DNA from 2 places in the Flavobacterium sp. GW823-FHT06G12 genome. Region 2 is predicted to be linked to the other one. Evidence: riboswitches for the same ligand, from Rfam matches in the RefSeq annotation. Region 2 holds a riboswitch; the other holds the start of a gene.

Region 1 (4,300 bases), on a different contig from region 2:
CATTTTTCTGATGGCTCCAGCTTCAGAATTGAATTTTACCAAAGCGATTGTGCCTACTAATTTTTCTTCTATAAAAGCGCCAAGAAAAATTCCGCCTGGTTTATAATAGAAGTTCTCAATATCCAATAAATCTGGCTGATCTTCTAGAGTAACAGGAACATTAAATTCTTTTTGCTGAATGTTTAAAATCAAATCTACGATTTCATTTTCGTACTTATTTTGTATAGGCTGGATTTGCATTTGTCTTGTAAATTAAATATAGGTACAAAACTACGTAGTTAACTACATATATACAACAAAAAAACTGCTGAGATCAGCAGTTTTAAATGTTTTTTATGATTTCAAACGATTTCTGTTAGAAAGATTTTACTCTTTAACCAAGACAATAACAGCTTTGTATCCCGTTCCAACATTCCATTCGCTTGACGAAATAACCTGACCTTTATCGTCATAAACTTTAAATTCAGCTGTATTTGGAGAGGCAAAACCTTCGTTTAATGCTTCAATATCAATTTTGTTGATTCCTTTTACCAAGTTTATTTTTACGCTTTTAAAGTCGCCAGTTAAAAATACTTCGGGTTCGATTACTTTGTCGTTTAAATATACTTTTACTTTATCGCCGTCTACAAAAGCTGCATCACGATACATAATGGTTGATGTAACCGCTGTAGTATTGAAATTGCCTAAAAATTGATTTCTTCTATAAAAAATGCCTTCAACATTAGCCTCTGGTTTGTATAGATTTTGATCTTTAAACAATTCGTCTGGATTAACTTGTAACGGCGCAGGTTTCTCAATAGGAGCAGGCGGGTTTTCTTTTGGCGCTGCTTCTTTAGGAGGAACAACTTCTTTTTTTGTGGCGTCTTTTGCTGGAATAGGCTTGAATTTATTATCGATTTCCTGTGCAAAACTGTGCAGTGAAAAAGAAATAAAGGCAATTATAAAAAATATTTTTTTCATCTTTTGTATATATTAATCTTGAAGGGTTGATGTAAAGATTAGATGCATCATAATCTTTTATATAAACATTTTATAGAACTAATTATTGCCCAATAAGATGTAATTTTTCTAAAAATTAACTTTATATTTTATAAAAACAGGTTTCGGCTGAAGCAGTTTTTAAATGCAATTTTAGGTTTTTAAAATTTTGATTATCAATGTTGTATCTTTATGTTTTAATCAAATGTAATAAGATATGATTAAGTTAAGTTTATCCTTTCTTTTTTTTGTAGTTAGTGTTTTTTCTCAAGAAAATAAAACAGACTCAGATGTTAGAAAACAAATTGAAGATTATAATGTTGTTTTTGCGGCTGCCTTATTTGAAAACAATAAGGACATGATGCTAAAATTCTATACAGATCAATCTGTATTAATGCCAGAACATAGTAGGCAAAGAGTTGGAAAGAAGATGATTGCGGCGTTTTATGAACAATGGTTAGATCAGGCAAAAGTCAATTCTTTTCAAAAGACTATTTTAGAATTGCAGGATTTTGGAAATTATATTCTAGAAATAGGAAATTTTACTGAAAACCTGCACTTAAAAGACTTAAAACCGTACGCTTATTTAGGAAAATATATGGTTTTATGGAAAAAAACGTCTAAAAATAAAATGACTATCGCAGCAGAAATTTGGGGTGCTAATAGCTATTTTGATGATAGATTTATTCCTGAAATTGATAACTCAGCGGTTCCTTTAACAAAAGAGTACACTTCGTCAGACAAATTGATTAATGAAGTAATAGAAAGAAACGGTTCTATTAAAAATTTGGTTCAGAATAGACTGGGAGCAGAGCATGCTAAAATGTTCACACCAGATGCGATGTATTTAACGTACTATACGCCAATTCTTTCTGGAGAAAAAGATATTACAGCTTATTTTACAGAGCATGAAAAACCTGGAACTTTAAAAATTGAACAAATCTCCATTCAGACTTCGGGAGTTATTGTCACAAAAAAGGCCATTGTAGAATTCGGATTTTATAATGTAGATTGGCGTGACGGAACCAATCATGGAAACGTTAAAGGAAAAAGTATAAACGTCTGGAAAAGAAACGAAAAAGGAACGTTAATGCTTTTTAGACAAATGGTAAATCATGATTAAAAACTAAAAAACCGACTTCTAACTTGCAGACGCCATAGTTGAGTTATATCTTTGCGACTGATTTTGGTCTGTTTTTTCAATTCAGAAAAAGCAGTTAAAAGGGAATCAGGTGTAAATCCTGAACAGACCCGCTACTGTAAGTTCTATATAAGTCTTTAAACATTACTAATGCCATTGTCCCGCTTTGCGGGGTGAGAAGGCCGTTTAAAGATAGAATAAGTCAGGAGACCTGCCACGATCACATAGTTTAAAACTTTCGTGGTATGAAGTTGATGACAAGATAATGACCTGCTATTTAGGATAGTTGGCCTATTTCTATGTTTTTGTAATTACTGCATCACGCAAAGTTTATTTAATAAAATCGTGATGTATAATTTGAAGAAAACTTTATTTTCTGTTTTTGTAGTACTTGTTCCTTTTTTGCTTCATTCTCAAGCGGTGACTGATAGTTCGCGGGTTTTAAAAGAAGTTGTTTTAAAAGGAAAACCATATCAGGAAGTAATTCCTGTACAAAGCCTTTCGGGTGTTCTGCTCGAAAATCTCGCGACTCATAATGTTGCAGATGCTCTTCGTTATTTTGCCGGAACTCAAATTAAAGATTATGGAGGAGTCGGCGGACTTAAAACCGTTGATGTTCGAAACATGGGCACGCATCATGTTGGTGTTTTTTATGACGGAATTCAGCTTGGAAATGCTCAAAATGGTGTAACCGATTTAGGAAAGTATTCGCTTGACGACATGGAATCGTTGACGATGTATAATGGCCAGAAAAGTGAAATTTTTCAATCGGCTAAAGATTTTGCTTCTGCTTCTGCCATTTATTTACGAACCAAACGCCCATCTTTTTCGGGCAATAAGAAAACAAATCTATTGGTTCGTTACAAAACAATGTCTATAAATTATCACGATCCTTCTTTTAGATGGGAACAAAAGCTGAGCGATAAAGTCAGTATGAGTGTAAGCTCTGAATACATTAAGTCGAATGGACAATATAAATTTAGATACAAAAGAAAAAATCAAGACGGAAGCACTGCCTACGATACTACAGCAACGCGATGGAATAGCGATATTGAAGCTTTTAGGTTTGAATCTGGGCTTTTTGGGAAACTAAATAAAGGAGCTTGGGACGCGAAAGTGTATTATTACGATTCTGAAAGAGGCGCTCCAGGAGCTATTGTAGAAAATAAGTTTCGAGATGGTTTTCGTCAATTTGACAAGAATTTTTTCTCTCAGGCTTCCTTGGTTAAAGACGTTTCTGAAAAATATAAGTTTCAGCTAAAAGGAAAATTTGCTTACGATTACACGCATTATATTGCTAGAGACACAACCAATGTTTTAGGAGAAACCGTAACCGAAGGCGCACAATCTGATGATAGTTATTATCAGCAAGAAGCTTATTTTTCGGCTGTTAATATGTACAGCATTTTACCAACTTGGGATGTTTCGCTGTCGACCGATTTTCAATACAATAAATTAAATGCAACTAGAAGAGGTATTCAGACACAGTTTTCTTTTCCGCAGCGTTATACCGCTTTAGTTTCTCTTGCCACTTCGTATCGATATGAAGGTTTTAAAGTTTTAGGAAATGTACTCGCAACCCGCGTCATCGAAGAAGTAAAATACAATGCCAAAGCACCAAACAAAACCGAATTTACTCCTGCTATATTTTTAGGCTACACACCATTTAAGAAATATGATTTCAATTTAAGAGCTTTTGCAAAACGAATATTCAGAATGCCAACATTCAATGATTTGTATTATACAATGGTTGGTTCAAGCACTTTGAGGCCAGAATATATGAATCAGTATGATGTTGGCTTTACGTATAATTTCCCCGTAAGGGAAGGCTTTTTCGATACATTTTCTTTTCAGGCAGATGCTTATTACACCAATACAAAAGATAAAATTATTGCGGCTCCAACAGGAAATTTATTTCGTTGGATGATGACCAATATTGGGCAAGTTAAAGGAAAAGGAATCGAAACGGTCTTAAATATGTCGACTCATATTGATAAAGTAAATCTCACCGCAAACCTGACTTATACGTATTCTCAAAGTCAGGATTTTACAAAGTTTGTTGGCTTAGAAATGTCTTCTTATGGCGACCAGATTCCGTACACGCCTTGGCACAGCGGATCTGGAATTTTGAATGCGGGCTATAAATCTTGGAACTTCAACTATAGCTTTATTTATGTCGGA
Region 2 (4,300 bases):
ATTCTAGTCGATGGTTTTATCTGCACTATTGCTTATCTGATTGCTTTTAAAATAAATCCGAACATACAGCAAAATGCTGTTTTTTGTCATTGTTCTGCCGAAAAAGCACATTCAGAATTATTAAATTATTTAGAAGCAAAACCAATTTTAAACCTCGATTTACGCTTAGGCGAAGGAACTGGTTGCGCTGTTGCTTTTCCGATTTTAAAATCAGCTGAAGCTTTTTTGAATGAAATGGCTAGTTTTGAAAGCGCGGGAGTAAGTCGTAAATAAACTACTATTTGTCATTTCGACCGAAAGGAGAAATCACATTAGAAACTCGACAAAGATTAACGATTTTCTTTGCGTAATCTTGTGTGATTTCTCCTTTCAGTCGAAATGACAAAATAAATAGAAAACCAATTATATAAATGAAAAAAGAACTACACATTTTCTTCACCTGTTTAATGTTCTACACCAGAATTCCATGTCCAAAAAACATTACGCATCATCCAGATTATTTAAATAAAGCCACAAGATATTTTCCATTTATTGGATGGATTGTTGGGGGTATTTCTTTTTTAGCTTTTTATCTTTTTTCATTTTTTCTTTCTTCAGAAATTGCTGTCATACTAGCAATCATTGCTTCTATTTTAACCACAGGCGCTTTTCACGAAGATGGTTTTGCAGATGTCTGTGATGGTTTTGGCGGAGGCTGGACTAAAGAAAAAATCTTAATGATAATGAAAGACAGTGCAATTGGAGCCTATGGAGCAATCGGATTGGTTTTGCTTTTTTTACTAAAATTTAAATTGCTTTCAGAATCCGTTTTACTTTTTGCAAATAATATTCTTCTCGTTTTCCTTTTCTTTATTTCTGCTCATTCATTGAGTCGACTTGCCGCAATAAGCATTATTTTCACACACGAATATTCTCGTGATGATGCTTCGAGCAAAAGCAAACCAATTGCAAAACAATATACTTGGAAAGAAGTTTTTGGATCTTTCTTTTTTGGCTTAGTTCCGTTAATTCTATTTTCTTATTTCGATTTGAAATTTCTGCTTGCTATTATTCCTGTTTTCATAACGAGATATTTTCTAGCGCGCTATTTTCAAAAATGGATTGATGGTTATACTGGAGATTGCCTTGGCGCAACACAGCAAGTTTGCGAAGTTGTATTTTACTTAAGCATTTTATTTTTATGGAAATTTATCTAGTTCGTCATACCGAAACAGTTTGTGAAAAAGGAATCTGTTATGGGCAATCAGATGTTGATATTGCTGTTCCCTTTAATGAAATCTTTGACAAAATTATTTCTGAACTTCCTTCTGAGGCAATTATTTTCTCGAGTCCACTAAAACGTTGCGTTACATTAGCAAAACACATTCAAGAAAACATTAAAACCATTTCGTATCAGGAAGATGAACGATTAAAAGAAATGAATTTTGGTGATTGGGAATTGAAAAACTGGAACGAAATTCCGTCAGAAGAGCTCAATCCTTGGATGGAAGATTTCGTGAATATCAAGGTTTCAAACGGAGAATCTTTTATTGAATTACATGAAAGAGTTGGCCATTTTTTATCTGAAACACTTTCAAAAATAAATCAGCCAACTGTAATTGTCGCACATGCAGGAATCATCAGAAGCATTTTATGCCATCAGAGGTCGCTTCCATTAAAAGACGCCTTCAATAATAAAGTTGATTTCGGAGAAGTTATAAAAATCAGTTTTTAATGCTAATTATTTATAATTTTTCATGAAACCTAAAACAAATTTGAATAATCAATATTTTTAACTTTATCTTTGCGACAAATTAAGGTTGTGTTTTTAATTTAAAAAATACATTAAAAGGGAATCAAGTATAATTCTTGAGCTGTACCCGCAACTGTAAGCTAAGTTCAAAAAAAACGAATGCTTGCTGTAAACTACAAACCACTGTCACGCCCCGCGCGATGGGAAGGTAAACAGCAAGACGCAAGCCAGGAGACCTGCCTTTATAACAAATATCAAACTCTCGGGAAAAAGAGTGAAGAAATTATGACTTTAAAAAGATTTTTTACTTTTTGTTTATTTGTTGTGTGCCAGATTATTTCGGCGCAGAACGATTCTATTACCAGTCTGAAAGAAGTTTTTGTTTCAGATAAGAATTTAAAAACCTATTCGGCTTCACAATCTGTTTTAAAACTGAATGATTCTATAATCAATAAAAACGAGGCGCTCCTAACCGATTTATTGAACTTTAATTCGACTTTATATTTTAAAGAATACGGACGAGGAATGCTTTCTACGGTTTCTTTCAGAGGAACAACTTCTTCGCAAACAGCTGTTATCTGGAACGGAATAAATATTAATTCTCAAATGAACGGAAGTACCGATTTTAATACTATTTCGGGCTCAGATTATAATTCAATCAGTATAAAAGCAGGTGGTGGAAGTGTAATTTACGGAAGCGGCGCAGTTGGAGGCACGGTGCATTTAAACAACGATTTGTTGTTTTTTAATCGTTTTGAGAATAATTTAAGACTAGATTACGGCAGTTTTAATACAATTGGGATTAATTACAAAACTTCTATTTCAAATAAAAAATGGAGTACCCAAATTGGCTTTTCTAAAAACAGCTCAACAAACGATTATAAATACTTAAATCGCTACACATGGAGAGGTGAACAGCGATGGAACCAAAATGGGCAATACGATATTATTACGTTAAATGCCAATGTTGGCTATAAATTCAATGAAAATCATATTTTAAAACTGTACAGCCAGACTTCAAACACTGACCGCAATACTTCTTTGGTTACAGAATCTGAAACGAAAAGCAAATACATAAATGGTTTTAACCGAAATTTACTGGAATATGACGGAAGTTTTGGAAAACTGAAGACCAATTTCAAAACCGCTTATATTTTCGAAAACTATCAATATTTTGCCGATAATTCTTTAAAAAATTACACATACGGAAAAACGGAGAACTTAATTACTAAGCTTGACGTCGATTATCATTTATTTAAAGAGACACATGTAAACGGAATTGTAGATTACAGTCGAACAAATGGTTACGGAACTAGTTTTGGAAGCCATATTCGTGAAATCAGTTCTGCTGCTTTGTTGGTTAGACAAGATTTTGGCGCTAACTGGAAGAACGAACTTGGCGTTAGAAAAGAATTTACAGACAATTACAAATCTCCCGTTTTATTCAATTTAGGATCTTCTTATAAATTCAATAATTGGTACAATTTAAAACTGAATGTTTCTAGAAACTTTAGAATTCCAACTTACAATGATTTGTATTGGAATCCAGGAGGAAATCTAGACTTAAAACCCGAAAGTTCTTATCAGGGAGAAATTGGTAATGTTTTTACATTCAAAAACCTGACTTGGACGCAGAATTTTTATTATATGAAAATTACCGATATGCTGCAATGGGTTCCAGGCGCAAACGGTATTTGGACTCCTAAAAACCAAGATAAAGTAAACAGTTATGGAACCGAAACCATGCTGAGTTGGAAAAAAAGTTATGGCAAAAACATTTTTGCTGCAAATGCTACTTATGCTTATACGGTTTCTCAGGATGAAAAAACTAAAAATCAGATCTTTTTTGTTCCATTTAACAAAGCAACAGGAGCAGTTTCATATTCTAGAAATAAAATAAGCGCTTATTATCAAATTCTTTACAACGGATTTGTTTATACAAGAGCCGATAATAATCCTGATGAAATCATTAATGATTATACAATTTCTAATGTCGGAATCGATTATGATCTTAAATTTTTAGATTCTTTCAAAATAGGTTTTCAAGTTTTGAATCTTTTAAATAAAAATTACGAAAGTCTAGAAAGCAGACCAATGCCAGGTCGAAATTTCAATATGTATTTAACCTTAAAATTTTAAAATATGAAGTTTAGCAAATTACTTTTAATAGCGTTAAGCATTTCGTTATTCGCTTCTTGTTCAAGTGATGACAACGATGGTCCGAAAGGCGCTTACGACAATGGTTTTTTTATTGTTAATGAAGGAGGTTCTACTTCTGGAACAGTATCTTTCTCTAGCAATGATTTCAGCATATTTACAAAAGACGTTTATGAAACAGAAAACGGATCTGATGTACTTGGGAAATTTATTCAGAATATCTTTTTTGATGGAGACAAAGCATATATTATTGCTGGCGGATCAAACGTAATAAACATTGTAAATCGTTATACTTTTAAGTTAATTACTAAAATTGACAGCGGCTTAGTTAATCCTAGATATGGTGTTATAAAAGACGGTAAAGCTTATGTAACAAATGCAAATTCATACGATTCTGTTACAGATGATTAT

What was found. A riboswitch is a leader RNA that binds a small molecule or an ion and turns the genes downstream of it on or off. The one in region 2 is predicted to bind cobalamin.
Region 1: linked by a shared signal. The riboswitch ahead of AC1Q5Z_RS04430 (TonB-dependent receptor) and the one ahead of AC1Q5Z_RS20635 (TonB-dependent receptor plug domain-containing protein) in region 2 are both predicted to bind cobalamin.

What each region holds. Positions count from the first base shown of each region.
Region 1 covers NZ_JBXAHE010000001.1:1,025,265-1,029,564, forward strand. The annotation lists gene AC1Q5Z_RS04415 (GNAT family N-acetyltransferase) at 1-240, opposite strand, end outside; gene AC1Q5Z_RS04420 (hypothetical protein) at 367-960, opposite strand; gene AC1Q5Z_RS04425 (YybH family protein) at 1,196-2,101, shown strand; cobalamin riboswitch at 2,149-2,352, shown strand; gene AC1Q5Z_RS04430 (TonB-dependent receptor) at 2,468-4,300, shown strand, end outside.
Region 2 covers NZ_JBXAHE010000006.1:31,528-35,827, forward strand. The annotation lists gene cobT (nicotinate-nucleotide--dimethylbenzimidazole phosphoribosyltransferase) at 1-273, shown strand, start outside; gene AC1Q5Z_RS20625 (adenosylcobinamide-GDP ribazoletransferase) at 411-1,196, shown strand; gene cobC (alpha-ribazole phosphatase) at 1,181-1,714, shown strand; cobalamin riboswitch at 1,780-1,990, shown strand; gene AC1Q5Z_RS20635 (TonB-dependent receptor plug domain-containing protein) at 2,018-3,871, shown strand; gene AC1Q5Z_RS20640 (YncE family protein) at 3,875-4,300, shown strand, end outside.